DNA from 4 places in the Fictibacillus sp. 5RED26 genome. Region 2 is predicted to be linked to each of the others. Evidence: riboswitches for the same ligand, from Rfam matches in the RefSeq annotation. Region 2 holds a riboswitch; each other region holds the start of a gene.

Region 1 (8,045 bases), on a different contig from region 2:
TGTACAAAGAGAAAGGCGTTCAAGTTGAGAAGAACATTGCCGGACTTATGCTTTCTGCCATTATTTCTGACTCATTGTTGTTTAAATCACCTACTTGTACAGAAGAAGATGTTGCCGCAGCACGCGAACTTGCTGAAATTGCTGGTGTAGATGCGGAAAAGTACGGTCTAGAAATGCTAAAAGCAGGTGCTGACTTAAGTGATAAATCTGTTGAAGAATTGATTTCACTTGATGCTAAAGAATTTAACATTGGTGAAAATAAAATTGAAGTTGCTCAAGTGAATACGGTTGATGCTAGCGATGTAATGAAACATCAAGAGGATTTAGAATCAGCGATTACGAAAGTGATTGCTGACAAAGGTCTAGACCTGTTCATGTTTGTTGTAACAGATATCTTAACAAATGATTCGACAGCGTTAGCTCTTGGTAAGAGATCACAATCTGTTGAAGAAGCTTATAACGTTAAATTAGAAAACAATACAGCCATCCTTAAAGGTGTTGTTTCTCGTAAAAAACAAATCGTACCTGTTTTAACAGAAGCGATGAGCAAATAAATGAAGATTTTAAAGGGTAATGCCATACTACGGCTTTGCCCTTTTACTTTGTTATACAAAGGTCGTGTTTCTTAAAAATAGTTGACAATCTAAAAGAGACTGCTATCATTTAAGACAGAAACCAACTATATAAAAACGAACCACTAGGGGTGCCTTTTATAAGGCTGAGATCAAAGTGCGACTTTGAGACTCTTAGAACCTGATCTGGATTATACCAGCGTAGGGAAGTGGTGTTGCGGAGTCTTTATTCCTGTTTTGAATTCTCCATATACAACCACTTTCTTAGCTGAGAGTGGTTTTTTTGTTGGATAAAACAAGGAGGATTCATATGAACACATTTACTGATATCTTGCGAGAAAGAGCGGCTTCTATTTGGGAAGCGAACCTTCAACATCCATTTGTGAAGGGAATTGCAGATGGTGACCTTTCTTTAGAACGGTTCAGGTACTATGTATTACAAGATTCGTATTATTTATCTCATTTTGCAAGAATACAAGCGATGGGGGCTGCAAGAGCTGAAGATTTGTATACGACTTCTAGAATGGCAGCACATGCACAAGGTACAAATGACGCGGAGTTAGGACTTCATGAGACATTTATGAAACAGCTTGGAGTGACAGAAGAAGAACTAGCTGATTTTGAACCTGCTCCCACTGCTTACCATTATACATCTCACCTTTACCGAGTTGCAGAGTCTGGAAGTTTGGGAGAAATTATCGCAGCAATTCTGCCTTGTTATTGGATCTATCAAGAGATTGGTGAAACATTCAAAGGGGCGACACCACAAGAATCCATCTATCAAGAGTGGATCGCTGCATATGGCGGTGAATGGTTCACAGAACTTGTACAAGAGCAGATTGATAGACTGAATCAATTGGCTGAAAAAGCAAGCGATGTGGAGAGAAATAAGATGATTCAACATTTCTTGATCAGTTGTCAGTACGAGTATTCCTTCTGGGAGATGGCTTATACATTGGAAAAATGGCCGATTCCATTCAGCCTGACCACGTCGACGATCGGGAGTGAAGGGTAGTATGCAAAAGGGGTTAAAGTTAACGGATATCCTTGTAACAATCGTAATCTCTATCGCATTTGGCATACTGTATAAGATTTGGGGACCTCTATATTATGCCGTAAAACCGTTTGGCCTTCACATCGATCAGTTGATATATGGGATGTGGTTCATGGCGGCGACCGTTGCATTCCTAATCATTCGAAAGCCTGGAGTTGCCCTATTGGCTGAAATTGCTGCTTCTTCAGGAGAATTTTTGATGGGTTCTGAATTTGGACTTGAAGTGTTACTATACGGACTGATTCAAGGATTGTTTGCAGAATTTATCCTATTCGCATTTCGTTATAAACGATTTGACCTTTTCGTCATCTCACTTGCTGCACTAGGTTCATGTGCAGGATCTTTAATCATGGACTTTTACAAAGGATATATCGGTGATCTTTCAACATGGAATCTAACATTATTTATCGTATTTAGAATAATCGGTTCTATCTTGTTTACAGGATTGTTTGCCGTTTCTATTGCAAAAGCTTTAGAGGCTACAGGTGTGACGAATTTAGTACGATCTTCGTCAAAAAAGGATCATGAAGCGTTAGATCAATAACTGAGGTGGTTGGATGACAAGCGTAACTTCTGTGAGAAATCTGAGATTAAAGTTTCCGGGCGAATCAAAAATGCTGTTTAGAGATATGAGTTTGTCTATTAATCGTGGTGAAAAAGTGCTTCTTCTTGGCACCTCCGGATGTGGCAAATCCACATTGTTGCAGGTTCTTTCTGGACTAGTACCACGAACAATTGATATTCCTATGAAATGTGATGACATACAAATCCCTGATCAATGGGGATTTGTATTTCAAGATCCTGATACTCAGTTCTGTATGCCCTATGTTGATGAAGAATTAGCATTTGTTCTTGAGAACTTGGAAGTGCCTCGAGAAGAGATGACCAGCAAGATTTGTTCTTTATTAAAAGAGGTTGGTCTTGAGCTTGAGAACATTCATACACCGATTCAACATCTATCTGGTGGAATGAAGCAACGATTAGCGATTGCATCTGTATTAGCACTGAAACCAGATGTAATATTTTTAGATGAACCGACTGCTTTTATTGATGAAAAGGGTACAGAACAAATTTGGGAAACGGTAAAAAGAATATGGAAAGATAAGACGTTGATCATTGTTGAACATAAAATTGAGAAAATCCTAGATTTCGCTGATCGTCTCATTGTATTTACTCCAGATGGAGAAATTCTAGCTGATGGAAACACTTCAATGGTCTTTACTCATTATAAGGAAAAGATCAAAGAGTTTGGAATTTGGTACCCTGGTGTATGGGATGATTATAAACGAGAACCAATCATGAATAACAAGAAAGAACTTTCAAACACCATGAAGTTACAGATTTTCAAAGGATATCGAAACAAAGAAGTTAAGATCGTGGTAGATCACTTAGTGATCCATTCAGGAGAATGGGTCACTATAATGGGTGAAAACGGAGCAGGAAAGAGTTCATTATTATTGGCTCTGATGCAGCTCATAAAAACATCTGGAGACTATTTTATCAATGATGTACCTATTCGAAAAACGAAAGACATCTCTGGACTTCTTTACCTCGTATTTCAGAACCCTGAATATCAATTTTTAACAAATTCAGTTCACGATGAAATAACCTATGGATTAAAAAATGACCAAGAAATTGAATCCGATGTAAAAGAGATACTCTCTTCTCTCGAGTTGACAAGCAAAAAGGAGCAACATCCTTATCAATTATCTGTTGGTCAGAAGAGACGTCTAAGTGTGGCCACTGCTTTTTTACAAAAACCAAATATTTTACTTCTTGATGAACCAACTTTTGGTCAGGACTCTTTAAACACGTTTAAGATTTTGGAAATGATCGAACAAGAGCGTCAAAAAGGAACGATCATTCTCATGGTCACACATGATCATCATATTACCGAACGTTTTGCAACACGGTTATGGGAGGTACAGAACGGTAGAATTGTAACTGATCTTCAACTCAATAAAGGTGGTAACGTACAGAGGGAGATTCTGCATGAATTCATTATTTAGTGGGAAGTACACTTGGTTACACAGCATAAATCCATCTCTAAAACTACTAACAATATTGGGTCTGTTCATATTAGCCATCAACATTCATTATCTTAACTTCATGGTCGGTTTTTCTTGCGTGATCTTAACATTGTTTATATTCGGTACAGGATATTCTTATAAGCAATTATTCTTATTATCTCTGCCCTTTTTGTTTGTTTTTCTTTCAACGTCTTCATCTATGATTCTATTTGGAAAGGGAGAAACCATCCTATTTAAATGGGCATATGTTCAAATATCAGAGGAGAGTTTGATAAGGGGCATTCACCTAGGGTTTCGAGCTTTATCATTTGCAATGCTTGGATTGATATTTGCTTTAACTACCAAACCAGTTATGCTGTTTTACTCTCTCATGCAACAACTTAAACTGCCACCGAAGTTTGCTTATAGTTTCATGGCGGCCATACGATTGATTCCTATCATGATTGAGGAATACCAGATCATTATGAATGCTCAAAGGGTAAGAGGATTAGAACAAAAGAATCATTTTCTAAAAAGAATGCAAAGGCTTGCGATTCCTTTATTATCACAAAGTATTCGCAGAGCTTATCGAATAGCCGTATCAATGGAAGCAAAACGATTTCAATCAAACAGAAAGAGGACCTTCTATTATGAGGTCGGTTTTTCAAGAAATGATCTAATATTCTTATGCTATTTTCTTGTTCTGATAGGAGTCGCCTATCTTCTTTCTAACCATTTTCCATTCCTACCAAATACGGATGTGAGATATTTATCTGATTGAGAGACTGAAACTATATTCCTTCAGTCTCTTTATTTCATTAAGGTGATGTTATCATTTTGTTTCATCAGCACGGTATGTCTGCCTTCTTTAATCTTCAAATATATAGCGTTAGATACACGAAGTTTCTTACCATTCTCAAAAAAAACCATGTAATGTGGTTCTGTTACGAATGAATCTCCGATGCTAATTACTTTATCCGTTCTTTCCTTTTTAACGATGAAACCTCGATACTCACTTATATTAAATTCATCCTTTAAATAACCAGACCATGCAAAGAACAACAGAAATCCCGCAATAAATGTACAAACGGTCGAGCTTACTTTTTGCATTTTCTCACCTCAGTTTTGTTTATGACGAAAGAAGGAAAAATAATAGAAGGGTTTGCATCAAATTGATCTAATACTAATGAAACAATAAAATTACCTTTTTTCTTTTTTAATCAACTTGTTATGCCATGAAGTGAGCAATAGCAATGCGAGGAATGAACCGAGTAGCGTAAGTGTCATGTCCCATTGAGCATCCCAAATATCTCCTTGAGCACCAACAAAGTCTTTTGTTTCACGTTTTGCTATCTTGCCAGCGAGCCATTCAGCAATTTCATAGAGTGCTGCTATTGCCAACGTAATACTTATTGCAATAAATTGGACCCATTTTCCTAAACGCAAAGGTGTATTTAAAAGCAGAATATCGCGTATAACAATCGCCAACAAACCTTTCATAAAGTGGCCAAAGCGATCATAGTGATTGCGGTTCAAATCATAGTGCTGCTGCAGCCAATCGAAAAAGGGAACGTCATCATAGGTATAATGTCCACCTATGAATGTCAAAATCGATAATAAAGCAATGATGCAATATGTAAGAGAAGTGAACCTTAGCTTTTTATAAAGGAAGAAAACGAAGATTATACCTATAACAGTTGGAGCAACTTCTAGTATCCATATTGGATAATGTGCAGGTTTAATAAGTGACCACAGGAAAAAGAAGAAAACGATGATTAATAGAACCACATGGATTTTGTTAACTTTCATGATCTATCCCTCACAATCTAACATTAGTATTGATATGAAGTTAGAAACGTATTCTTTTGTTGCGTAAAAACAATTTTAAATAAGGATGTGATACATCATGACTAAAAAAATCGCAGTGGCTATTCTTCATGGAATCGGTAATCAAAACGAGGATTTTTCGGATTTATTTATTGAAGTGCTTTCCAAAAGATTCTCTCAACAGATTAAACCTTTTTATGCGACTCCTGAAAAAGAACTGATCATCCAACCTATATACTGGGGAAGTGTCTTTAACGAAAGGGAATCACACTTGTGGCAAAGACTTAATAAAGAAGACAATTTAGATTTTAAGCAGTTAAGACAGTTTGTCATCCACTTTTTTGGTGATGCCATTGCCTACCAGCCTGTAGCCGATCACAATCCGAACTATATTAAAGTACATGAGGTATATGCTAGGGGACTTCGAAAATTAAGTGAAGTGGCTGGTGAAGATGCACCACTCTTTGTCATTGCACATAGTTTAGGTACCGTGATTTCGAGTAATTATTTTTATGATCTACAATTCATTTCTGAAGAAATAGCTGAAGATGTCTTGCGAAACATGAAAAAGACTCCTTTAGAAAAAGGTGAGACTCTAACCAGCTTTTATACATTAGGAAGTCCATTGGCGTTATGGGGTCTCAGGTATGCAGATTTCGATAAGCCCATACAAGTTCCATCGCCACATTTAAAGGATCATTACCCTGAGATTCAAGGAAAATGGGTAAATATGTACGATAAAGATGACGTGTTCGGTTATCCTCTGAAAACGATCAATGACTCTTATGATCGAGCAATTGCTGTTGAGAAAGAAATAAATAGCGGCGGCATTATAAGCAGTTCTACACCACTCTCTCACAATAATTACTTTAAAACGAATGAAGTCATCAATGACATTGGTGATGATTTAGCTGAAATATGGAAGCAGTTAAATTTAGCACCTCAGCGAAAATAACGTTTCTTCTCGTCCACGAATACATTAAAACATCTTATTAAATGGACTGTTGCCGAATGGATAATCAGCAAAAACAACAAATTGGCGGTGTTATACAGGCAATTGGAACAGTCATTTCGGCGATTGCCAACACGCCGATTTCGGTCTTTAGTGATCAGTTTCAGGAAGATCTTGATTTAATAGGAAATGTTCTGCAAGCTACTGGAAATGGTTTAATTGCTGATGGACAAATCCCGTTTACCCTCAAGAGAATCGGAAATGAAGTCCAAGCCATTGGAAATACGACGGTAATCGCAGGTATGGTCTTACCATTAGAAGATGATACTTCTCAAGTCTTGAATATTAAAGGGAACTTACTTCAAGCATTTGGGGCAGGGATTGTTCTAGGTGTTGAATTCGACAACGAACTAGGCGATTCACCCTCGAATCAGGGGATAACCATTATTTCAAATTTACTTCAAGTTGCTGGAAACTCATTACAGGCATTAGGTGGGAAATTTGAACTTGACCATCCGAATGAAGATAAAAGCTATAGTGAATCCTTAATATTTGCAGGAAGTTGGATCCAGGCTGCCGGTGCCGTGATTTCAGCGTTACCACGTCAGTAAAAGGGGAGATACAAGTGGAGGAATTTCATAGCACTATTAATCGTTTTATAACCGAGAATAATATAGATGGCATTCATATGGTTTTAAGGGAATCATGTCATTCTGTACAGGATGCTTCTAGAGCACTAAATGTATCCCAACATGATTTCGTAAAAAACATTTGTCTTTTAGATAATAAAGAACAGCTCATCTTAGCCATTGTGAAAGGTGAAGACCGGGTGAGCACCACACGTGTTGGAAAGGCTCTGAATATTGAACGCCCTCGTCTCGCAACAGAGGATGAAATATTAGCTCATACTGGCTTTCCTGCAGGAGGAGTTCCGTCATTTGGATTTAAAGCCATTTTTTTAGTTGATCCAAAAGTAACAGAGCTTTCATACATATACACGGGAGGCGGCTCTCAGTTGTCATTGATAAAAGTAGAAACAAATAGTATGTTACAAGCAAACAAAGGACAAGTCATTCGAATTAGAAAATAAAAAATCTTAATAATCCCCGAAAAAAAAAACAAACATCCCATCATTCATCTATGGGATGTTTAAGTCTTTAATAAAGTGAAATATTAATCATTTTTTGAGATCATATGATGCATGTGAGCGCGCAATACCCATTTTAAGAGAGGAGGTACTGCAAAAAAGATAAAAAGAATTCGGAAAAGTTGATAACCTGTAATCATCGTAACATCCGCTTTCAGCTCATGTCCGATAATCCCCATCTGATCAGCTCCACCAGGTGCCATACTCAGGAAACTAGTAATGAAAGAAAAGTTAAATTGATACATCAGCAAAGAACTTAGAAGAAGTGCGAAACTTACCAACATGATTCCGCTGATCAAGGCTATTGGAATCATACTAGCTTTTTTTCTAAGCTTTTCAGGCTTCAATAATAATCCAATATAGCCCCCGATTAAAAATTGAGAAACATCGAGTATTGAAGCGGGAAGAGGAGGTCCTTTGAAACCAACTATATTTAAAGCAGCAATTCCTAGAATTGGACCAAGCAGAAAAGCTGTAGGTAGTT
Region 2 (8,045 bases):
CTGTTTTTTGATTATGTAACTGTTATTCCCTAGACACGTTGTCATCAGACATATAAAGGCACAAAAAGGGAAGATAACCTATAAAAATTGTACAAGCACGACTCGTCATATTTCGAACTTTGTCCCGATATGATGTAGAGAGAGCCTGACAAGCGCAGGCTTATCAAGCGGAAAGGGAGTTGGAAGTAATGAAAACTGCGGGTTCTTGGTCTCATTCGTTAAAATTTCTTTTGTTCAGTGCAGTTGGTATTTTCATGTTCTTCATTCCGATCACAGTGAAAGGAAAGTCATCGATCCCACTCGATCATCTTGTAACATGGGTGAGAGATACAGCGGGTGAAGCTGTACCGCTTTATGCATTGCTCGTCATATTGCTCGGTGCTGTTTATCCGTTCTACAAAAAAACGTGGAACAAAGACCGAGTCACGACCACCTTCTCATTGCTAAAAGTTGTGGGACTCGTTGCAGCTGTCCTACTTTACTTTGAATGGGGTCCGAGCTGGTTAAGCGATCCGAACATGGGACCGTTCTTATTTGAGAAACTCGTGATCCCTGTTGGGTTGCTCGTTCCACTCGGTGCTGTCTTCCTAGCCTTTATTGTAGGATATGGTCTGATGGAGTTTATCGGGGTGCTCGTCCAAAAGATCATGAGACCTATCTGGAAAACACCGGGCAGGTCAGCGGTTGATGCCGTCGCTTCTTTTGTCGGCAGTTATTCGATCGGTCTACTCATCACGAACCGCGTGTTTAAAGAAGGAAAGTATACGGTGAAAGAAGCAGCTATCATTGCAACTGGTTTCTCTACCGTTTCTGCAACGTTCATGATCATTGTGGCAAAAACGCTAGGTCTGATGGAAATGTGGAACACCTACTTCTGGACGACGCTTGTGGTGACTTTCTTAGTAACGGCAATCACAGTGAGAATTCGTCCGTTAAGCAGAATGGATGATACGTATTCTGGTGGGGAAGGTCAGCCGGAAGAAGAGGTGAATGAGAAATACTTGCAAACGGCTTGGCGAAACGCGATGGATTCATCTCAGAACGCCCCTGCATTCTTGACTAACATTTGGTCTAATTTAAGAGATGGCTTTCTGATGGCGATGAGTATATTGCCTTCCATTATGAGTGTCGGTTTAATCGCCCTTTTGTTGGCAGAATACACGCCTGTCTTTGACTGGCTGGGTTACGTTTTCTACCCGATCACATGGGCGCTGCAGCTTCCTGATGCTATGCTTGCTGCGAAAGCGGCTTCTATCGGTGTTGCTGAAATGTTCCTGCCTGCACTCTTAGTAGCTGAAGCGGCACTTGTAACGAAATTCGTAATCGGTGTAGTTTCCGTAGCTTCCATTCTATTTTTCTCAGCTAGTATTCCTTGTGTACTCTCAACAGAAATCTCAATCAGTGTTCCAAAACTACTAGTTATCTGGTTCCAGCGCACGGTGTTGGCATTGATTATAGCGACTCCGCTAGCTTATTTATTCCTATAAATACTTTTACTGGTTGTTATGAAAGCCCTTTATCGATAGAATAGTAGTATATAAAATTAAATAATCATTACCACTAGGGGTGCCTTTGTTAAGGCTGAGATTAAAGTGAACTTTAAGACCCTTGGAACCTGATTTGGTTAGAACCAGCGTAGGGAAGTGGTGTGTGGATCAGATACTACGCTATAAATTCTTAAAACTGTGAAACCACCTCTTTGCTACATAAAGGAGGTGGTTTTTTATTGTGGAAAAACAGCTTCATGTAATTACTACGGGAAGGCAAAGTGATGAAGAGTTGGTTAAGATAGCGAAACTCATTCATCCGTACATCACGGCGCTGCATGTACGAGAAAAAACAAAGTCTGCGAAAGAACTCAGTCATCTTATCCATCTTCTGCAGAAAGCTGGAGTGCCTCCCTCTAAAATTATCGCAAATGATCGGGTGGATGTAGCGCTTTGTACAGGTATAAAAGGTGTTCAGCTGACACATCACAGTTTAGATGTGTCACAAGTGCGAAGAGCTCTGCCTGAAATGATGCTCGGCTGCTCTGTCCATTCTGTTTCAGAAGCACAGGATGCTGAACAAAACGGCGCCGACTTCATCATGTATGGTCATATTTTTAAGACTTCTTCCAAACGTGATGCGGAGCCAAGAGGGTTAGATCAGCTTCAACGTGTGGTAGATCAAATCACAATTCCGGTCATCGCGATCGGAGGCATTACACCAGAAAACGTACGGAATGTCATCGGAACAGGTGCATCTGGAATCGCCGTGATGTCAGGCATTTTAGAAGCGGAATCACCACTAAAAGCGGTGAAGCTGTACAAACAACAACTGGAGGTGTGGGATGCGCACAACGTATGATGCCATCATTATTGGAGGCGGCGTGATCGGCTGTTCCATCGCCTATGAGCTTTGTAAACGAAACAAACGTGTGCTGCTTCTTGAAAAAGAAACAATTGGGAGCAGGGCTTCAAGTGCTGCAGCTGGCATGCTCGGTGCAGAGATGGAGTTTGAGACCAATCATCCACTCTATCTGCTCGCAAAAGAAAGTCGGGACTCTTTTACCCCTTTATCACAGGAGCTTTTCGATGTTTGTGGGATAGACATTGAACTGATCCAGAAGGGGATTTATGAACTCGCGTTTACAGAGGAAGAAGCGGATGATTTAAAAAGAGAAGCGGCCAAGCGTCGAGATCAAGATGAAGAGGTTTTCTGGCTTTCAGCTGAAGAACTGATCATAAAAGAACCCGCATTATCCTCACTTGTAAAGGGAGCTCTCTATTTTGAAAAAGATGCTCAAGTGTCACCTGTTAAGCTTACTCGAGCCCTATATCAGTCCGCAAAAATTCTCGGTGCCGAGATAAAAGAGCATACCGAAGTGGTTAGGCTTCTCCAAACCAACAACAGAGTCACAGGTGTTGTAACAACGAAGGAAACGTTTCATGCTGATTCCGTCATAGTAGCTTGTGGGGTGTGGAGCTCAGATATCGAGCCTTCACTAAAAATGGTGCCTGTAAAAGGGGAATGTCTTTCCTTTAAAACACAGCGTCCACTACTTACAGGTACGGTAAAATACAAAAACTGTTACCTCGTTCCAAAGCGAGAAAACCAAATTTTTGTTGGCGCGACAAGTACACCACACGTCTTTAATGAAGAGGTTACATTTTCAGGTCTATTTGAATTGATGGAGAAGGCAAAACAAATCGTGCCTGAACTAAGTGGTGCTGTTTTTGAAAAAGCATGGGGAGGCATCAGGCCCCAAACGCTATCCGGTCAACCCTATATCGGTCCTTCTCCACATAAAGAGGGGCTCATTCTTGCAACGGGGCACTATCGAAACGGCATTCTGCTTTCCGCTATAACTGGAAAAAGGATTGCTGACCATATTGAAAGCGAGGTATATCATTCGTGAAACTTATGATAAATGGAGAAGCGGTCATGGTGCCAAATTCTTTGCAGTCGATCACAGATCTGCTGAAGCACCTTAACTTACATGACCAAGTGGTGATTGCGGAAGTAAACGAAGAGATCATCAATAATCAAAAACAAAGTGAAACTCAAATAAAAGAAAACGACAAGATCGAACTTGTTCGATTTGTTGGCGGAGGTTGATTGTATGTTAAACATTGGACACTATTCCTTTTCATCTCGATTACTTTTAGGTACAGGCAAATATCCGGACTTCAAAACACAAAAAGAAGCGGTAGAAGCTTCTGGTTCTGAGATTTTGACGTTTGCGGTTCGTAGAATGAACATCTTTGAAGAAAGCCAACCAAACTTTTTAGAGATGCTTGATCTGAAAAAATACACATTGTTACCGAATACAGCAGGTGCGAAAACGGCGACAGAAGCGGTACGCATCGCAAAACTGGCGAAAGCATCAGGATTATGTGATATGGTAAAAGTAGAAGTCATCGGATGCGACAAAACGCTGTTGCCGGATCCAGTGGAAACGCTTAAAGCCACAGAAGAGCTATTAAAAGAAGGGTTCATCGTGCTTCCTTATACGTCAGATGATGTGGTCCTGGCTAGACGATTAGAAGAGCTTGGTTCACATGCAATCATGCCTGCCGCTTCTCCAATCGGTTCCGGGCAAGGAATTATTAACCCGCTCTATTTAAAATTTATTATTGAGCAAACGAAGGTTCCGGTTATAGTTGATGCAGGGATCGGTAGTGCGAGTGACGCGATGATTGCGATGGAGCTCGGAGCAGACGGTGTGCTATTAAACACAGCCGTAGCGGGTGCGAAGGATCCTGTAAAGATGGCCCTTGCAATGAAAATGGCGGTAGAAGCTGGAAAGTTAGGGTATGAAGCGGGAAGAATCCCGAGAAAAGAAACGGCAACAGCGAGCAGTCCTTTAGAAGGGTTGAGTGTGAAGTGAATGAGCGTTATTCAAGACAGGAATTATTTAGCCCGATCGGTATAGAAGGGCAAGCAAAAATTCGAACAAAAAGCGTGCTCATCGTTGGTGCAGGCGCTCTTGGTGCAGGAAACGCTGAAGCTCTTACGCGTGCAGGCGTAAAACGGATCGTACTCGTCGATCGCGATTATGTGGATTGGACGAACCTTCAGCGTCAGCAGCTTTATTCTGAAGAAGATGCGAAGAGACAACTGCCAAAAGTAGTTGCTGCAAAGAATAGATTAAACCAAATTAATTCAGAAGTAGAAATTCAGGCACATGTGATGGATATGGGGATTGAGGAAGCAGTAGAACTGATCTCGGGTATCGATCTGATCATGGATGCGACAGATAATTTTGAGACGCGTTTGTTGATCAACGATTTGGCTCAGAAATATGAGGTTCCGTGGATTTACGGGGCGTGTGTTGGAAGCTACGGCATTTCTTACACGATTTTACCTGGAGATGGACCGTGTTTGAACTGTTTGCTCGATAAGATTCCGGCGAACGGACAAACATGCGATACAGCAGGAATTATCTCTCCAGCTGTACAGATGGTCACCGCTTATCAAACAGCCGAGGCGTTAAAGATTTTAGTAGAAGACTATGCATCTATCAGGAAAAAAATCGTAACATTTGATACGTGGACCAATCAGCATGTCCAATTAGGGATGGGAAAAGCGAAGAAGGTAGATTGTCCATCTTGCGGAGCTAACCCAACATATCCTTATTTAGAAAAAGGTGCTGCGTTAAAAACAGCTGTTCTTTGCGGTCGGGATACTGTTCAAATCCGTCCCGCTCATACGATCGAGATTGATTTAGAAAAGATGGAGAAAAGATTATTGCCACATGGTGACGTTCGCTGTAATCCTTATTTACTGGAGCTTCAAAGTGGCAGTCACCGCCTCGTTCTTTTTAAAGATGGACGTGCACTTGTTCATGGAACGAAGAATACGGCAGAAGCGAAATCTCTGTATCATAGATTTATAGGGTAAGAATTCTGTATAATGAAGTATAGGAGGTGATTTGATTTATGGAGTTTTTTGATCTGCTGTATCAAACGGACGCATTAGTTTTATCCATTAGTATCGCACTAACGTTCATTATAGCTAAGCAGCTTTCGGTCGTTCATCGATCTCTTGTTCATAGATCAAATCACCATGTGAAGCAGGACAGGCTATGTTACGAGAAGAGAATGACCGATTCTCACCTCGTTCAAAACTATTGCTTCATTCGAGACGAGATCGCACGGACAATGTTTAGAAAAGAAACGCCAGATGATAAAGAAGGGCACGTTTACTCCTTGTTTGCTTAGATTTTTTTTAAAACAAGGAGGAACAAATTTGAAGAAATATATATCCATTCTTTCATTGCTAGCAATTTTTCTATTATCCGGGTGCAATAACACACCGATTACAGCAGAAAGCCCAGGTGTGTGGAACCATTTTTTCATCTACCCGTTTTCAAAGCTCATTCAATATGTGGCGTATCTGTTTAACGATAGCTATGGGATTGCGATCATCCTCTTAACGATTGTGATACGATTCCTGATCATGCCGTTAACGTTAAAACAAACGAAAAATCAGGAAAAGATGAAGGGAATTCAGCCAGAGATTCAACAGCTTCGTGAAAAACACAAGGGCAAAGATCGCGAATCTCAATTGAAATTACAGAACGAACTGATGGCTGTTTATAAAAAACATGAAGTTAACCCGTTATCGATGGGGTGTTTGCCCCTCTTGATTCAGATGCCGATTCTGTTTGCGTTTTATTATGCAATCATCAAAACGAAAGAGATCGCATTGCACAACTTCCTTTGGTTTAACTTAGGCACAGCAGATCCTCTGCATCTGCTTCCGGTGTTAGCGGCTTTAACAACGTTTATCCAATATAAAATGAGTACAACGGAGCTCGCTGCTTCAAATCCGCAAATCAAAATGATGGGTTACGTGATGCCGATCGTTATCCTATTTTCGGCATGGAAGCTTGCTGCCGTTCTGCCTCTTTATTGGATGGTCGGGAATGTGTTTTTAACGATTCAAAATGTCGTTCTGCAAAAACGAAAGAAGAAAGCAGCTTCTGCTAGTTTGTAATAAGAAAACGACCAGATTTTTTTAATCTCTGGTCGTTTTTTATGTTCGTATGATGCGCCCTTTATGCCGCGTGTTTTTTGCGCAATCTTTTGTTCCGAATCTCCTCAACAGCACCAGATCCTAAGAGGACACCTGTGATGATAAGCAGAAATCCGAAAACATGCTGAAACAAGATCTGTTCACCTAAAAAGAGATACGCACCCACAAGAGCGAAAAATGGATTCAGGTTAATAAAGATGGAAGCTTCTGATGCTCCGATTTTACCGATGGCCTCATTATAGAGCATATGACCGACTGCTGTCGCAATACAAGCTGAAGCGAAATAGATCAGCCATAGCGAAACGGTCGAATTCTTAACAACTCCTGCAAATCCTTGTGGCTCTTCGATCAATCCGATTACGATCAGGAACAGTGAACCGATCACCATCATATAGCCGGTCATGAGTCGTGGATCTAACGTGTGCGCCACACGCTTGATCAGGATAAAGCTTACAGCTTGCGTGAGAACAGATAATAAAATGTATCCGTCACCGAACGAGATTCCTGCTACCTGACTGTTTCCTTCTAAAACGATGAATGCAACACCTGAGAACCCAAGAAGAAGTCCGATCGATTTTAAGAGCGTAAGAGGTGTTCCTAAAAACGAGATGGCAAGAATAGTCGTTAGAAGTGGCGACATTCCCATGATCAACCCGCCGTTCGTGGCTGTTGTTTCGGTTAACCCGATGGATAAAAAATAATGATGCGCAACAACATTAAAGATCGACGCCAGAAAGACATACCAAAACTCTTTTTTCGTAAGCCACCGAACTTTTTTTATTATAGAGAGAAGCAGAAATACGGTCAAGCCCGCAGTTAGAACACGAATTCCAGTGATTGTAACAGGCAAAAAGTTCGTAACCAGAATTTTCGTCGCGGTTACGTTTAACCCCCACACCACCATCACTAGGAATAAAATCACATACGTCCGATACGCTTTCATTATGTCATCTTCTTTCTTCTGCTTTTTACTTCATAAAGTAAAGTATTTCAATGATTTTAATTTCCATTGTACAGCATTCAAAGTGGATTTACAGGTAAAAAGCTTACAAATTTTAGATTGAGGCGAAATGACCATATCTACTTTAAAAGGTAGTCTGCTATAGTGGGAGAAAATGATTTTGAAGTTGTTGATAAAGGGTCTGTCAGGTTACATTTTGTCGAATCGCCTTTATTTTTGATTTTAGACTTAATTGGGAGCTGTTTAGACTTAATGCGTGGCTGATTAGACTTAATCTGCTATGAAAACGACCTTATTGAACCCCAAAACGACTTAATCTCATAAAAAAGAGGTGAACCTCACCATGCAAAGAGTTAACCCGTATGTACTTTTAGTGATCGCAAACTTAATATGGGGCGGTAATTTTGTGATTGGACGTGCGATAGCGAGCAGTTTACCGCCAGTAACACTCTCTTTTTTGCGATGGTGCACCGCATTTCTCATTTTTTTTCCGTTCGCCATCCCATTTTTACGAAATGAGTGGCCGATGCTAAAAAAGCAGTGGCAAGTCGTCCTTATCTTA
Region 3 (8,045 bases), on a different contig from region 2:
GAACGAGGAAACCAAGGACTTGCCGGTCTAGTAAATGGTATCTTACGTAAACTTCAGCGAGAAGGAACAGAAGCTATGGATAAAATTGCAGGAGAAGGTGCTGATAAAGAAGCTCTTTCATACAGTATGCCTCAATGGTTGTTTGACCGCTGGAGAGATCAGTTCGGACAAGAAGATGCGGAGAAAATGGCACAATCTAACTTATTAGCTTCTCCTGTGACTGCAAGGGTGAACACGAAGAAAAGCAATAGAAAAGACGTTTTGGAGCTTCTATTAGAAGAAGGAATTGTCGCTGAAGAAGGAGAATTGTCTCCTGAAGGTATCATCGTTAAAGAAGGCTATCTTCCAGCAACTGATGTTTATAAACAAGGTCTCGTAACGATCCAAGATGAAAGTTCAATGTTAGTGGCACGGGCTGTTGATCCTGTTTCTGGAGAAACGATTCTTGATACTTGCGCCGCACCAGGTGGGAAATCAACACATATGGCAGAACTGATGCAAGGAGAAGGAAAGGTAGTTTCATTAGACCTTCATTCTCATAAGATTGACTTAATCAAAAGACAAGCAGAACGTCTTGGACTTGAAAATATTGAAGCATCCGTGTTAGATGCACGAAAAGTGTCTGATCAGTTTGAATCAGGAACATTTGATAGAGTTCTCGTAGATGCGCCTTGCAGCGGTTTCGGAGTTATTCGCAAAAAGCCTGATCTGAAATGGTCTAAAACAGAAGAAGATGTGACAAGATTGACGAACATTCAAAGAGATATTTTGCATGCTGCTTCAGATATGGTCAAAGATGGCGGACTGCTCGTATACAGTACGTGTACAGTTGATAAAGAAGAAAACGATAACGTTGCAGATTGGTTCTTATCAAACCATCCAGAATTTGAGTGGGATTCCCAATTTGCGGAAAAAATGCCGAATAACATAAAATCCTATATAATAGATGGTAGATCAGATATTCAGATCATGCCTCATTATTTTAATAGTGACGGATTCTATATAGCAGCATACAGAAAAAAGACAACAGGTGGTGAGAAACATGCTTAAACCTTTAACAGAGAAACAAACAAAACCAAATATTAAACCTTCTATCTTTTCTTTAGAACTTCATGAGTTAGAAGCGTGGCTTACTGATATAAGAGAACCAAAGTTCAGAGGAAAACAGATCTTTGAATGGCTGTATAAAAAACGTGTGTCTTCTTTTGAGGAAATGACGAACCTTCCTTTAGGTCTTCGTGAAAAGCTCGAGAAAGACTTTTATATCAAACCATTAAAAGAAGTCGTACGTCAGGAGTCTTCGGACGGCACGATTAAGTTTTTATTCGAGCTTCAAGACGGTTATTCGATCGAAACGGTTCTTATGAGACATGAATATGGAAATAGTATTTGTGTAACAACTCAAGTAGGATGCCGCTTAGGTTGTACGTTCTGTGCTTCCACACTAGGCGGACTTAAACGTAATCTTCTAGCTGGTGAGATCGTCGCTCAAGTGCTTCAAGTTCAACGCGCGCTAGATGAAACAGAAGAAAGAGTAAGTTCAGTAGTTGTTATGGGTATCGGTGAGCCTTTTGATAACTATGAAGGGCTCATGTCGTTTTTGAAGATTATCAATCACGATCAAGGCCTTAATATCGGAGCTCGCCATATTACGATCTCCACGAGTGGTGTTGTACCTTACATCTACAAGTTTGCGGATGAGGGCATGCAGATCAATTTTGCAATCTCCCTGCATGCGGCGAACACAGAGACAAGAAGCCGATTGATGCCAGTAAACAGAATGTATCCGTTAAACGAATTGATGGATTCTATTCGTTATTACATTAAAAAGACGGGACGCCGTGTGACGTTTGAATATGGTTTGTTCGGTAAAGTTAACGATTCCGTAGAACACGCAAACGAGCTAGCAGACTTAATCAAAGATATTAAGTGTCACGTAAATCTTATCCCAGTAAACTATGTACCAGAAAGAGACTATGTCCGAACACCGAAAACACAAATTTTCAAGTTCTTAGAGACGTTAACCTCCAGAGGCATTAATGCCACCATCAGAAGAGAACAAGGACATGACATTGATGCTGCATGCGGTCAGCTGCGTGCGAAGGAACGTAAAGAAGAGACGAGGTGACGGGAAGATGCAAATTGCCTTTCAAACAGACGTTGGAATGGTAAGGAAGCATAATGAAGACAGCGGGGAAGTGTTCACAAAGGGTGAACACTTTCTTGCAGTTATCGCAGATGGAATGGGTGGACATAAAGCAGGAGATATCGCTAGCCAAGAAGCCCTTAAAGTGATGAAAGATGCATGGTCTCAATTTGAAGAAAACATGGAAAACGTGAAAGAATGGATCCAGAACGTTTTGAAAGATACGAATAAACATATCTTTGATTTTTCTCAGGAGAATCCTGAAACTAGAGGTATGGGAACTACGGTTGTGGCTGCTTTAGGTACGAATAATGAAATTACAGTCGCGCATATCGGTGACAGCCGATGTTATCTGTATTCGAATGGGGAACTGAAAAGAGTAACGGATGATCATTCACTAGTCCAAGAACTAGTGAAATCTGGTCAGATTACAGAGGATGAGGCAGAGATTCATCCAAGAAGAAACATGATCATGAAAGCTGTCGGTACTGATGAAACCGTAGAAGCTGAGTTTAATACGATCACTTGGCACAATGGTGACTATCTTTTGCTTTGTTCGGACGGTCTATCAGATAAAGTATCTTCTAAACGTCTTCAAGAAGTGTTTGAAGATCAAATGGAATCCGTTACCGAGAAGGTAGAACGATTGATCACTTGGGCAAAAGATGCCGGTGGAGAAGATAACATTACTGCTATCCTTATACAGAACAGTTCTGACACAGAAACAAAAGGGGAAGCAATAACATGATAGGAAAAAGAGTCAGTGGCCGCTACAAGCTTTTAGAAGTTATCGGTGACGGCGGAATGGCCATCGTTTATAGAGCAAAAGATTTAATATTAGATAGAGATGTAGCAGTAAAGGTTCTACGATCTGAGTTTAATAAGGACGAAGATTTCATCAGACGATTTAAAAGAGAAGCTGAATCAGCAACGAGTCTTAACCATCCGAACATTGTGAGTATCTATGATGTTGGAGAAGATGAAGAGATCTATTTTATCGTGATGGAATATGTGCAGGGAAAAACACTAAAGCAATACATAAAAGAACATGGCAAAATCTCGGTAGAAGAATCTCTGCATATTATGAAGCAGATCGTTTCAGGTATGGCGGTCGCTCATGATCATGGAATCATTCATCGCGATATTAAACCGCATAATATATTAATTACTGATAACGGTACAGCAAAGTTAACAGACTTTGGAATTGCGCTCGCTATTACTTCAGCAACGATCACGCATACAAACTCTATTCTTGGATCTGTTCATTATTTTTCACCTGAACAAGCAAGAGGCGGTATCGCGAATGCAAAATCTGATATCTATTCTTTCGGAGCAGTACTCTATGAAATGGTTACAGGGAGAGTTCCGTTCGTTGGAGATTCGCCGGTGTCGGTTGCGTTAAAACATCTCCAAGAAAACGTGATCGAACCACGAAGATTGAATCCTGAAATCCCACAGAGTGTGGAGAATATTGTTTTAAAGTCGTTGGCGAAAAATCCTTTAAAAAGATATGACAGTGCTGATGAACTGTTGAGGGATATGAGTTCAGCGTTAGATCCAGACCGTATGTATGAACAAAAGTGGAACGAAGAAAACGAGGAAGATGAGAAAACAAAGTACATTCCTCCTATAGTCGTGCCACCAATCGAAACACCTGTGAAGAAAGCAGAAGAAGAAAGAGAAAAAGAAAAAGCGAAAAAGCCCGAAAAACCTAAGAAGAAAAGAAACTGGTGGCTTATTTTACTTATATCTCTTCTTTTGTTAGGCGGTGCGGGAATAGCTGCTTTCACGATGATGCCTTCTATCTTTTATGTTGAAGAAGTCAGTGTTCCAGATGTAGCGGGAGAAGAATATGTAGATGCTTTTGATAGCTTGAGAGCCGAAGGGCTTGAAGTGAAACGGCAGGAAGTATTTGATCCAGAGATTGAAGAAGGTCTTGTAGTAAGGCAGGATCCATCTCCAGGAACAAAAGTGAAACAGCAAGCAATCGTTACGTTATTCGTATCAAAAGGACCTGAAAAGGAAAATATGCCTGATGTAGAAGGCTATAATATAGAAGATGCGAAAGAACGTTTGAAAGAAGATGGCTTCTCACAGATCAATATCGACTATGAAGAATCAGACACTGAGCCAGAAGGTACGGTACTCGAACAAAGTCCAGATCGTGATGAAAAAGTAACACCTGCAGAAACTGAAGTTACACTAACAGTTAGTTCTGGAACACCAACCGTTCAAGTTGAAAACTTAATAGGTGCGACAGAACAAGATGTAAATACGTTTGCTGAGAATGCTGGTCTTACCGTTGAATTTTCAAAAGAGTTTTCTGATACGGTCGAAAAAGGAAGAGTGATCTCGCAAAATCCATCTCCTTTTACGCAAGTAGAAAAAGGAGCAACGATCTCTGTCGTTCTTTCTGATGGCCCAGAAGAGTCAGAAGAGCCTCCTGCTGAAGAGGAACCACCCGCCGAAGACCGTACAGTGACAAAGGATATCGAAGTTAAGCTAGATAAGAAGGACAGAAGAGAACCAGTTACAGTAAGGATTGTATATTCCGATAAAAACGCTTCAAATGAAGTTTTTGTTGAAGAACAGATTACAGACAAAAAGAAATATCAGCTGCCTCTGACGATCGCTGAGGGAGGTTCTGCTTCTTACGTTGTATATATCAACGGAAAAGAAGAGGAATCTGAGACGATAAATTATGATGATGCAAAAAGTGCTAACGCAAGAATGAGTAATGATAATAATGATGATGAGGAAGGGGACGATGGTGATTAAGCATGCCTGAAGGAAGAATTGTTAAAGCGCTCGCTGGTTTTTATTACGTTAAGGAAAATGGTAAGGCCGAAGTTTTCCAATGCAGAGGAAGAGGTAATTTTCGCAAAAAGAAAGTAAATCCATTGGTAGGGGACTGGGTAGAATACGAGTCAAGCAACATTACAGATGGATACATTCTTGATGTGAAGGAACGCAAAAACGAGCTAGTTCGTCCTCCTATCGCGAACGTAGACCAAGCCATTCTAGTTTTTTCAGCTACTGAACCGGATTTTAGCACGCTTTTATTAGATCGCTTCCTTGTTCATATTGAAGCGAACGATATCTTACCTGTTATTTGTATCTCAAAAATGGATCTTATTCAGAAACCTGAAGAGATCGAGGAAATCAACCATTATATAGAGGCGTACAAAACATTAGGTTACGAAGTCATTCCAACTTCGACGAAAACAGATGATAGTCTTGAAATGTTCTATCCACTTTTCAAAGATAAAGTTACCGTTTTTGCAGGACAGTCTGGAGTTGGTAAATCTTCCCTTTTGAATGCGATCAATCCAGAGCTTATGCTTGAGACAAATGAGATTTCAAGCCATTTAGGCCGAGGGAAGCACACGACTCGTCATGTGGAACTCATTCTCTTTGGTAATGGCTTAGTTGCAGACACGCCTGGGTTCAGCTCGCTAGATTTCTTAAATATTGAAGCGGAAGACTTATCGATGTACTTCCCAGAAATGGACGAGCTTCGGGGCGATTGCAAATTTAGAGGGTGCTCACATACGTCTGAACCGAAATGTGCAGTTAAAAAAGGGGTAGAGGACGGAGTCGTTCCAAAGTTCCGCTACGACCATTACGTAAGTTTTTTACAAGAAATTAAAGATCAAAAACGGAGGTACTGATGATTAAAATAGCTCCATCTATTCTGTCGGCTGACTTCTCAAGGTTAGGCGATGATATAAAAGCTGTAGAAGAAGCGGGTGCGGATTATATTCATGTTGATGTGATGGATGGCCATTTCGTACCAAACATCACGATCGGACCACTTGTTGTTCAAGCGATCCGACCTGTTACAAAACTTCCGTTAGATGTACATCTCATGATTGAAAATCCAGATCGATACATTGAAGAATTTGCAAAAGCAGGTGCTGATATTATTTCTGTGCATGTTGAAGCATCACCTCATCTACATCGAACGGTTCAACATATTAAACAACAAGGTGTAAAAGCGGGTGTGGTGATTAATCCAGCAACACCAGTCGATTCTATCAAACACATAATACAAGATGTTGACCTTGTGTTGTTAATGACTGTTAATCCTGGGTTTGGTGGACAAGCATTCATAGAGAGCGTAGTGCCCAAGATCAAAGAGGTGTCCGATCTCGTACAAACACAAGGATTGAACGTTGAGATTGAAGTTGATGGCGGCGTAAATCCAGAAACAGCTCGTCTTTGTGTGGAAGCTGGTGCGAATGTATTAGTTGCTGGTTCTGCCATTTATGGGAAGAAAGATTTAAAGGATGCAATAAAAGCCATTCGTGGTGTATAATTGATTAAAGAAAATTAAATAAGCAACCACAGGGGGAGTCCTTTAAAGGGCTGAGAGGGGAGTGTTCTCCCGACCCTTTGAACCTGAAGCTGGATCATACCTGCGTAGGGATGTGGAGTCGTATGACTTTTTGAATGTATATCTAAAAAGCAACCGAGCTCACATGCCGGTTGCTTTTTTTGTTTTTCTGTTAGCATAGAAAATAGGGGGTTATCAAGTATGAAAGCAAACAACATATCATTATTAACAGAAATCGCTATCATGTCAGCTTTATCATTGATTTTAGGCTTAATTAAATTTGCTGGTCCTTGGCCACAAGGTGGTTCTGTTTCGTTAGAGATGGTTCCAATCTTTTTAATGGCTTTTAGAAGAGGGCTAAAGGCAGGGGTGCTTACAGGCTTAGCTGTAGGACTGCTTCAGCTTCTTGTGAACCCTTATGTTATTCATCCAGCACAGATGATTTTAGACTATCCGTTAGCGTTCGCTCTAGCAGGCATTGCGGGGGCATTTGCACCGTCTATCACTCAAGGTGCCAGCAAGAGAACGTTCTTGATGGTTATAGGCATTTTCGTAGGTTGCTTGTTAAGAACAATCTCACATGTATTATCAGGGGTTATATTCTTTAGTGATCTAGCAGAAGAGATGAACATATGGCTCTATTCGTTCTTATACAACGGATCGTTCATGGTCGTTATTTTCGGGATTACTGCTCTAGTCGTTATACTACTAACAAACACAGCTCCTAAACTACTGCACGCTGCTCATAACGGTCGCCATCAAGCAGCATGAAGATAAGCATAGTTGCAGGAGGTCCGGAGCATTTGATTCCTGATTTGAAGCCATATGATCTATCATCGGATCATATTTGGATCGGTGTCGATAGAGGAACCCTCTTCTTATTGAGAAATGATATCTTTCCACAGTATGCATTTGGTGATTTTGATTCTGTTTCAGATGATGAGAGAAGAAGTATAATGAACTCTTCGATAAAAGTGAATCAATACCGATCAGAAAAAGATTCCACTGACATGGAGATTGCACTAGAGTGGGCGTTGAAACAGAATCCAGAACAAATACTCATATTCGGTGCGACTGGTGGAAGGTTAGATCACGAACTGATGAACATCCAACTTTTATTTAAAAGTCGGAGTAATCATGCAGATGTAAGGATAAAGGATACAAGGAATGAGATCTCACTTCATCTACCTGGATGTTATGAAATTGAGCAAGATCACAGATACTCATATATCTCATTTCTGGCTCAAAGTGAAGAAGTGACAGGCATCACCTTAGAGGGATTTAAATACCCGTTAGACCAAGCTAAACTTCAGGCTGGTTCATCGTTATGTGTTTCCAATGAGCTTGTAAATAAAAGTGGTACTTATTCTTTTGACTCCGGCATAATATTGATGGTAAAGAGCCGTGATTAAAAAATCACGGAATACAGGCCCCAAAGCACCTTTTTATAAAAAGGGGAATAAAGTATTTATTGTTTAGCTCTTATCATTTTTTATGGGCCTGGAGGAGGGGTAAGATGAAATTTTATACCATTAAACTTCCTAAATTTTTGGGAGGCTTCGT
Region 4 (8,045 bases), on a different contig from region 2:
TCTTATAGTACTTTCTCGGTGGTCCTTCTGTAGATTCCATAAGATAAGTGGAAAAGAGGCCTTCTTTTGTTAATCTTCTAACGAGTGGATAGATCGTACCTTCTGAGATCTCGAATTTTTTGGATATCTCTTCCACTAATTCATAGCCATATCGATCTTTTTGTGAAGTGAGAACTAAAACACATAGTTCAAGAACCCCTTTTTTAAACTGAACGTTCACTAAATACATCACCACTTTACTTAGTACTGTTTATTGCAAGGTACTGTCAAAACAAATATTACCATCTTTATCTTATGAACTCAAGCCTGAATTTGGAAAATTTAAAAGTAGACTATAAAAAGATTTGGCTTTCAAAAGTAAACACCTTATAAAAATTGTGACAATGGAATTCACATCTGGAAATAGAGTGTTAGATTTTATTACACATGAAAGGTTATGGATGTGAGATTAACTTATCCTAATAAATAGAAGGAAGTTCAGTGAATCAAATTTGAAATGAGGTGATTACGTTGTTGCATTCTTCTCATTTTTCATCAGAAGAAAAGCTTATGATTCGTGAACTGAAGAAGAAAATAAGACATGAATCGAATGTAAAAGAAAAAAAGGAACTTGAACGACAGCTCAATAATCTGATCGAGAAAGCTTTTATCAAAAAACAGTTATCACGGCGAAAGGAACTCTGAATTTTTCCGACTCTATAGAACACATTTTCAAAAAACTGAATTAACTGTCTTTTTAGCGAGGTAGTGACAGCTCAATGCTGTATGTGTTAAAGTGACACTAGTCTTTTTCAGATGGACATTTTGTTTTGTAGGTTTTTTTAGGGAGTGAACACAACATGAATCAAGACGCAGCATTGAAAAAAGATATTGGGCTTTCCGTAGCCATGTCCATCGTTATTGGAACGGTTATTGGATCAGGGATTTTTATGAAACCTGGAAGTGTGCTTGAGTATACAGGAAATTCCAACCTTGCACTATTAGCTTGGGCTCTTGGAGGGTTGATCACGATAGCTGGCGGATTAACGATCGCTGAAGTGGCAACGCAGATTCCAAAGACAGGTGGTTTGTATGTCTATATGGAAGAAGTTTACGGTAAGCTCTGGGGATACTTGAGTGGTTGGGTTCAAACTGTTATTTATGGGCCGGCGGTAATCGGTGCTCTAGGATTATATTTCGGTTCGTTAATGGTTCATTTATTCTCATGGAAAGAATACTTAGGACCTTGGATTGGAATAGGAACTGTACTTTTTCTCACCGTCGTTAATAACTTTGGCACAAAGTATGGAGGTTTTATCCAAAATATATTTACGATAGGAAAACTGGTTCCGATCGTGCTGATCATTGTTTTTGGATTAACACAAGGAAATGAACAGATCTTAAATGCTTCAAGTGGGGCAGTTGTTGAAATAACAATGGGTGCAGCGATTTTAGCGACACTTTTTGCTTATGATGGCTGGTTGATGGTTGGATTCGTAGCAGGTGAGATGAAGGATCCCGGAAAAACGTTACCTAAAGCTATTATTGGTGGAATCTTGGTCGTTATGGCAGCATATCTGTTAGTTAACATTGCACTGTTTCACGTTTTACCTGCTTCAGAAATCGTAAGACTAGGAGAGAATTCTGCATCAGCAGCAGCAACGATCCTTTTTGGACCACTAGGCGGGAAACTAATAGCAGTCGGCATCGCGGTATCCATATTTGGTTGTTTGAACGGTAAGATTTTAACCATTCCACGTGTTCCTTTTGCTATGGCAGAAAGAAATCAGCTTCCGATGGCAAAAACGTTCAGCTCAGTCAGTGAAAAATATGGTACTCCTATCGCTGCTACGTATTTGCAAGTAGTAATTGCTATTATGATGATGATTGTTACAGATCCAGACTATCTATCAGAGATGGCTATATTTGCGGTTTACATCTTTTATATATTTGCTTTTTATGCTGTGTTTAAACTGCGTAAACGCAATAAAGACCAAAAGCGAGTCTATAGCGTACCGTTATTTCCAGTCGTTCCTATTTTCGCGATCTTAGGCTCTTTATATATTGTTGTCGCGACTATACTCAACGACCCTATTGATAGTTTTACGGCAATCTTTATAACTGTTGCTGGACTGCCCGTTTATTACTGGCTAGAGCGTAATAAAAAACAAGACTCCTTATAAAGGAGATCTTGTTTTTTTGCATGATAAAACCCGCCTAAAACAATAGGCGGGTTATTCAAGTAATCGTTTATACGCTTAATAATTCTTTCATTTCACGATAACGTGAAGATAGACTAGCTGGTGATACGCCATACTTTTTAGCCGTTTCTGCTTGAGTTGAAGCGATACCTCTAATGTCTTTTGAGACGAGGTAATCAAGAGCAGCCGCATAGATCTCTTCTTTACGGATAGCAGGCTTACTTTCTGTAATGTACTCGCTCCAAAGCTTTTCTGCTTCTTCAACAACTTCTGTCTCAGCGTTCGCTTTAACGAGTTCAGTTACAGCGTTGTATTTTTCATCTTTCAAATCCGTTGCTTCTTCCGTTTTTTCAACTCTTGACGTTGTTGTACCAGTTGCTGTGTTCTCAGGTTGAGACTGAGGCACACCAGCACTAATATCAATCAAAGAGAGCTGAAGTACAGCAGGGAACTCGCTTCTAAATATTTCGTTCGCATCGCTTTGTGGCTGAATATCTTCTATCGCAGCTTTTAACGGTGGAAGTTCAGTCATAGGCATTTCCACATATCCAACATAAAACTCATGGTTGATGCCGTTTGAAACGAGTGTTCCAAGTAGAGCACTTTCTGTTTTTGGCTTTTCAGCAGCATTGATTGTTACATCATACACAGCTTCTGTCCAAATATCCTGTACGGTAAAGATGAATCCTGTCTTCTGCTCAATTACTTTATAAAGGGATGGTGAAGCTGTTGTCCAACCAGCTAGTATTTCCGCGACTTCTGGTTTAACAGCGTTCTTCACTTTCTCTACATAAAGTTGTACAGGCGTTTTATTATCCTTAATCTCTGAGCAGAAAATTTCCCAACAAACTGCAATATTTGCGTATGTTTGTTCTTGCTCTTTAGCCACAGGGTACTTTTTCACATACTTGGATGTACGTTCAGCTAAATCCTGCTGATAGTTCTCCAAGGCATATTTGATGAGTCCTTCTTGATGGAAGGATACTTCACGTGTTTGCTCTTCTTTATGTAAGCAACATTTTTTATATTTTTTTCCGCTGCCACAATAGCACGGATCATTTCTTCCTATCATTGACATGCTATTCCTCCAGTAAACCACTTACTTATCCTGTACATACTAGCATAAATCGGTTTTTTTTCAAACTACAAATCATCAGACACTATTTTATCACAAAAATGTCTCAGAAAAAATCATTCAATAGGTTGGTTTTTTTGGGAACTGAAACCTTTTTCTTCTAAAAAGCGTCTAAGCGAAAAAGGGGGTATCACGATATGTGGGAAAAATGGAAATTGTGGGTATTTGTTGCTGTACTTCTGTTGAGTGCATGCAGCAGTGAGAGCAGTTCGAAAAGTGATAAAGCTATAGATCAAGATAGTGGTGGGAAACAGTCAGAAGCCAAGGTAGAGAGTTCATCAGAAGAGGGAAGTAGGAATGGTGAATCAGATAATGATAAAGCGGAACAGCAACTAAAAAACCAAAGGAAAGTAATTTATAACGCTGATCTCATGATCGCAGTGGATAAATTGCAAAGCTCGATGGAGACTGTTCGAGAAACGGCAGAGAAGACAGGCGGATATATGGTTGAGTCTCCTACTAGTATAGGTGAAAAGAATGATGAATCTGGTGTGATGGTTGTTCGTGTGCCGATGAAAAGTTTTCGTGTGTTTTTAGATGATGTTCGAAGTTTAAGTAAAGGAACACCACACGAAAATGTTACTGGAGAAGACGTTACAGAAGAATATGTTGATCTGACTTCACGGTTGAAAGCAAAGCAACAAGTTAGGGAACGTCTTGAGGCTTTTATGAAGGACGCACAGAAGACAGAAGACTTATTAAAGATATCTGGTGACCTAGCTGCCGTACAAGAAGAGATAGAACAGGTAGAAGGGCGCTTAAACTTTTTGAAAAATCAAAGTGATTACTCAACGGTTACGATACAATTTGAAGTGAAAAATTTAAAAGCGCAAGAACTTCAAACAGAAGGGTTAAATACGTGGGCAAAAACGAAGGTGCTTTTTATGGATACGGTAAACTTTTTAATGTCTGCGATTTCATTAATTGTAGTGAGTATTTTAGGATTAGCACCGATTTGGCTGATTGTAATTATTGTGGTTTATGTATGGTGGCGGAGACGAAAAACAGAACAAAAGAAAAAGCCGGAATCACCGACAACTATGTCTTAAGAGATATGTGTTTAACCTGTCAGTAACTGGGACGTCAGAAACACCCTCTGCAGCACGGATGATCCGTTTGCTGAAAGGGTGTTTTGGCTTTTACGGCACCTTTTAAGTGGTGTGCCGTTTTAAAGCACTAGCTGAGAAACGCTTTGTATTCTGCGCTTAATTTCATAAAACGTTCTTTATCTTTTGTATCCAAGGCAATGTCAATTTCTCTCTCATAATACGCTTTGTAATAATTGTGAAGGGCCTCATCTAATACCATTTGGGCAATAAGGCTGAAGGCAAATGGGTCTCTTTTTTGTTGTTTGTATTGCACCATCTCATTTTGGTTCTTGTTAAAAGAAGTGTTTTTGTCTTTCATCCTGTTTCCCTCCTTAAAATTATCTCCCTATCCAATTAACCTTTTATGTTTCTAGGTTTCTACTAGTATACTGAGCAAGATGCCTAATGACAACCATTTTATTTGAAAATTCTGAAAAAATTTATACATTGTATCTAAAGTGCTATGTTTTCACCACCTTTTGGGAAAAATGTTAATGATTTGTCATTTTTATTTCTGTTCGCTGCTCTTTGTTACAATTGTTTAAATTCTATTTTTTTTATGTTGTAATAGTGTGTTAGTTATTATTTCCCCGTATTTAAAGATGGTTAAACTTTTTGAAACACGTAACCTAAAAATAATTGACATTGTTGTTTATGTATGAGTAGGATTGTGTTAACTCAATAATGTCATTTTCGCTAGGGGTGCTTATTTTAAGCTGAGAGAAGGTTGTGACCTTCGACCCTTTGAACCTGATCCAGTTCATACTGGCGTAGGGAAGCGGTGTGGATAACAGTTTCCTTTATGAAATGAAATTTTAAGCCACCCGCCAATCAGCGGGTGGCTTTTTTTGCATTAGGAATTAGGAGGTAGATGAATATGGGACAACTGATAAAGGTAAGTAAAGCACTTACGATTGCAGGATCAGATAGTGGCGGTGGTGCAGGTATTCAGGCTGATCTAAAGACGTTTCAAGAATTAGGCGTGTATGGTATGTCCGTCCTTACGGCAGTCACTGCACAGAATACGACAGGCGTTCAAGGCGTATATCCAGTTTCTATAGAAGGTTTAGAAGCTCAGTTAGTGTCTATAGGCAGTGACTTGACGCCGGATGCGATAAAGACTGGAATGCTCTTTTCAGGTGAATATATTGAGAGAACAGCTTATATGATAACTAAATTCGGATGGGAAAACGTAGTGGTCGATCCAGTTATGATCGCAAAAGGTGGGGCTACATTGTTAGGAGAAGAAGCATTACATGCTATGAAAACATGTATGCTACCGCTAGCGAAGATCGTCACACCAAACATTCCTGAAGCTGAAGCATTAACAGGTATAACGATAAACAGCAGCGAGGCTAGAGAAGAAGCGGCAAGAGTTTTGTTTGATTCGGGTGCTGATCATGTTGTAGTAAAAGGCGGACACTTTGGAAACGGTGAATTTGTTTCGGATCTGGTATTTAATGGCATAGAGATGATTGAACTTGTAGAGAAGCGGATTCAAACGAAAAATACTCACGGAACGGGTTGTACGTTTTCAGCAGCATTGGCTGCAGAGCTTGCATACGGGAAAAAGGTCGATAGTGCGATCGTGCATGCTAAGAAATATATACAGACCGCAATTGAACATGGAATCGATGTTGGTTCAGGTCATGGACCGGTCAATCATTTTGCCTATAGGAGGATTGCACATGAACAATACTAGGATACAAGAATGGAAAACGTTTGTTTCACAGATTAGAGCAGAAAAGCCACTCATTCATCATATAACGAATAATGTCACCATGAACTTTCTGGCCAATGGAGTCCTCTCAGCAGGAGGGAGTCCAATGATGGTGCATGACGCATGTGAAGTTGAAGAAGCTGTAGGGGTTGCCGATGCGTTAGTCCTGAACATTGGAACAATAGATGAAGCTTCAGCAAAATCTATGATACTCGCACTTCGTAAAGCATTGTACGCTGAGGTTCCAGTTGTCCTTGATCCAGTAGGAGTAGGTCTATCATCATTCAGGCAAGAGCTCGTAAAGAAGTTGTTGTTTGAATATTCAGAATTGAAGGGGGTCAGACCCCGAAGAATTCTGACAATTTGCGGAAATGCTGCTGAAATGCAGTTTCTGGCTGAAGGGGCTTGGGAAGGAAAAGGTGTGGATGGTGATTTGGCGACGTCTGAAGATGATCTGATCAAGCTTGCGGGGGCTGCGGCAAAGCAAACAGGCTGTCTTATCGCCATGACTGGAAGTAAGGATGTTATTTCAGATGGTGAAAAAGCTATCGTGCTTTCTCATGGGGATCCGATGCTTTCTTATGTCACAGGGACAGGATGCTTTGCTACCTCAATGGTAGCTCTATATCAAGCCAATCTGAAAAAAGAAGTCACAAAGGAGACAGTAAACATGCCAGTCTTAGAACGAACCGCATTAGCTATATTAATGCTTACTAAAGCGGCAGAAGAAGCTGTTAAAACTGCTCAAGGACCAGGAAGCTTTCAACAAAATCTTCTTGACCAGCTTTTTCAGTTAGAGACTACCCATGAAATATTTCATGAAACAATCCACTGGCAAGATCACATGTTGAAGGAAGGGGCAAATAGATGAGAACCAAAGCTAAAACACGTTTAGAACAAGATCTATCACTTTATTTTGTAGCTGGAACGATGAACTGCAGTTCACCAGAAGATTTTTATCGTATTCTCTTGCAAGCGATCGAAGGCGGGATTACTGCCTTTCAGTTCCGGGAAAAAGGTGTGAACTGTTTAAGTGGTCAAAATCAGTTAGAAATGGCAAAACGTGCAAAGGAAGTTTGTCAAGAACATGATGTTCTTTTTATCGTGAATGACGATCTAGACTTGATGAAGGCGGTTGATGCAGATGGCCTTCATGTTGGTCAGACAGATGGAAAGCTGGATATCATACGCCGTGAAACAGAAGGTAAACTATTAGGTGTTTCGGCACATACTCTAACTGAGGCAGCCGACGCTATCAAACATGGTGCGGATTATATCGGCGCAGGTCCGATCTATCAAACGTCCACAAAAGCTGATGCGAAGATTCCGGTAGGAGTTGATTTAATCAGAGAACTTCGCAGCAACCAGATAAACGTCCCACTTGTTGGGATCGGTGGAATCACACTTGAAAACGCGAGTAAGGTCATTGAAGCAGGTGCTGATGGTGTTGCAGTTATCTCAGCAATCAGTGGTGCAATAAATCCTACATCCGCTTCCGTTAATCTGCTTCATTCTATCCATCGTGCAAAAGAGAATCGTAAGTGAAGATTTCTGTCCAAAAGATTACTGTAATGGCGATGTTGGTCGCAATTGGGACAATCTGTTCTCATTTGTTTTGGATTCCTGCTGGGGTGGCAAAAGCGTTTCCCGTTCAGCACGCGATCAACGTGATGGCAGGTGTGACACTTGGACCCATTCCGGCAGTTATTATAGCTTTTAGTATCGGCTTGTTGCGTAACTTATTTGGAATCGGTTCATTGCTTGCTTTCCCAGGAGGAATGATCGGGGCATTTGTAGCAGGGTACCTTTATAAAAAGGGAAGAAAGTATGTCTTTGCCGTTATAGGCGAATGGATAGGGACAGGGATCATCGGAGCTATTATAGCAGTGCCAGTAGCTACAGTTTTTCTAGGAACAAAAACT

Evidence for each region. A riboswitch is a leader RNA that binds a small molecule or an ion and turns the genes downstream of it on or off. The one in region 2 is predicted to bind thiamine pyrophosphate.
Region 1: it holds a riboswitch for thiamine pyrophosphate, as region 2 does, so the genes downstream of both, tenA (thiaminase II) here and tenI (thiazole tautomerase TenI) in region 2, are expected to answer to the same signal.
Region 3: it holds a riboswitch for thiamine pyrophosphate, as region 2 does, so the genes downstream of both, thiT (energy-coupled thiamine transporter ThiT) here and tenI (thiazole tautomerase TenI) in region 2, are expected to answer to the same signal.
Region 4: it holds a riboswitch for thiamine pyrophosphate, as region 2 does, so the genes downstream of both, thiD (bifunctional hydroxymethylpyrimidine kinase/phosphomethylpyrimidine kinase) here and tenI (thiazole tautomerase TenI) in region 2, are expected to answer to the same signal.

Annotation. Positions count from the first base shown of each region.
Region 1 is NZ_JACZDU010000001.1:1,375,394-1,383,438, forward strand. It holds gene IHV10_RS07165 (manganese-dependent inorganic pyrophosphatase) at 1-554, shown strand, start outside; TPP riboswitch at 690-797, shown strand; gene tenA (thiaminase II) at 883-1,587, shown strand; gene IHV10_RS07175 (ECF transporter S component) at 1,589-2,170, shown strand; gene IHV10_RS07180 (ABC transporter ATP-binding protein) at 2,184-3,635, shown strand; gene IHV10_RS07185 (energy-coupling factor transporter transmembrane component T family protein) at 3,619-4,416, shown strand; gene IHV10_RS07190 (hypothetical protein) at 4,446-4,745, opposite strand; gene IHV10_RS07195 (DUF2238 domain-containing protein) at 4,836-5,444, opposite strand; gene IHV10_RS07200 (chemotaxis protein) at 5,542-6,417, shown strand; gene IHV10_RS07205 (DUF6944 family repetitive protein) at 6,459-7,025, shown strand; gene IHV10_RS07210 (aminoacyl-tRNA deacylase) at 7,040-7,504, shown strand; gene IHV10_RS07215 (AbrB family transcriptional regulator) at 7,588-8,045, opposite strand, start outside.
Region 2 is NZ_JACZDU010000002.1:118,363-126,407, forward strand. It holds gene IHV10_RS08865 (YjiH family protein) at 189-1,487, shown strand; TPP riboswitch at 1,553-1,659, shown strand; gene tenI (thiazole tautomerase TenI) at 1,729-2,349, shown strand; gene thiO (glycine oxidase ThiO) at 2,333-3,400, shown strand; gene thiS (sulfur carrier protein ThiS) at 3,406-3,600, shown strand; gene IHV10_RS08885 (thiazole synthase) at 3,605-4,372, shown strand; gene IHV10_RS08890 (MoeB/ThiF family adenylyltransferase) at 4,369-5,385, shown strand; gene IHV10_RS08895 (hypothetical protein) at 5,424-5,705, shown strand; gene yidC (membrane protein insertase YidC) at 5,734-6,483, shown strand; gene IHV10_RS08905 (DMT family transporter) at 6,545-7,465, opposite strand; gene IHV10_RS08910 (DMT family transporter) at 7,827-8,045, shown strand, end outside.
Region 3 is NZ_JACZDU010000001.1:1,060,649-1,068,693, forward strand. It holds gene rsmB (16S rRNA (cytosine(967)-C(5))-methyltransferase RsmB) at 1-1,050, shown strand, start outside; gene rlmN (23S rRNA (adenine(2503)-C(2))-methyltransferase RlmN) at 1,043-2,128, shown strand; gene IHV10_RS05590 (Stp1/IreP family PP2C-type Ser/Thr phosphatase) at 2,136-2,894, shown strand; gene pknB (Stk1 family PASTA domain-containing Ser/Thr kinase) at 2,891-4,924, shown strand; gene rsgA (ribosome small subunit-dependent GTPase A) at 4,927-5,817, shown strand; gene rpe (ribulose-phosphate 3-epimerase) at 5,817-6,464, shown strand; TPP riboswitch at 6,486-6,592, shown strand; gene thiT (energy-coupled thiamine transporter ThiT) at 6,684-7,253, shown strand; gene IHV10_RS05615 (thiamine diphosphokinase) at 7,250-7,894, shown strand; gene spoVM (stage V sporulation protein SpoVM) at 7,999-8,045, shown strand, end outside.
Region 4 is NZ_JACZDU010000001.1:682,642-690,686, forward strand. It holds gene IHV10_RS03645 (PadR family transcriptional regulator) at 1-220, opposite strand, end outside; gene IHV10_RS03650 (hypothetical protein) at 511-684, shown strand; gene IHV10_RS03655 (APC family permease) at 840-2,162, shown strand; gene IHV10_RS03660 (YecA family protein) at 2,230-3,258, opposite strand; gene IHV10_RS03665 (DUF4349 domain-containing protein) at 3,453-4,364, shown strand; gene IHV10_RS03670 (IDEAL domain-containing protein) at 4,492-4,722, opposite strand; TPP riboswitch at 5,092-5,197, shown strand; gene thiD (bifunctional hydroxymethylpyrimidine kinase/phosphomethylpyrimidine kinase) at 5,293-6,105, shown strand; gene thiM (hydroxyethylthiazole kinase) at 6,092-6,994, shown strand; gene thiE (thiamine phosphate synthase) at 6,991-7,668, shown strand; gene thiW (energy coupling factor transporter S component ThiW) at 7,671-8,045, shown strand, end outside.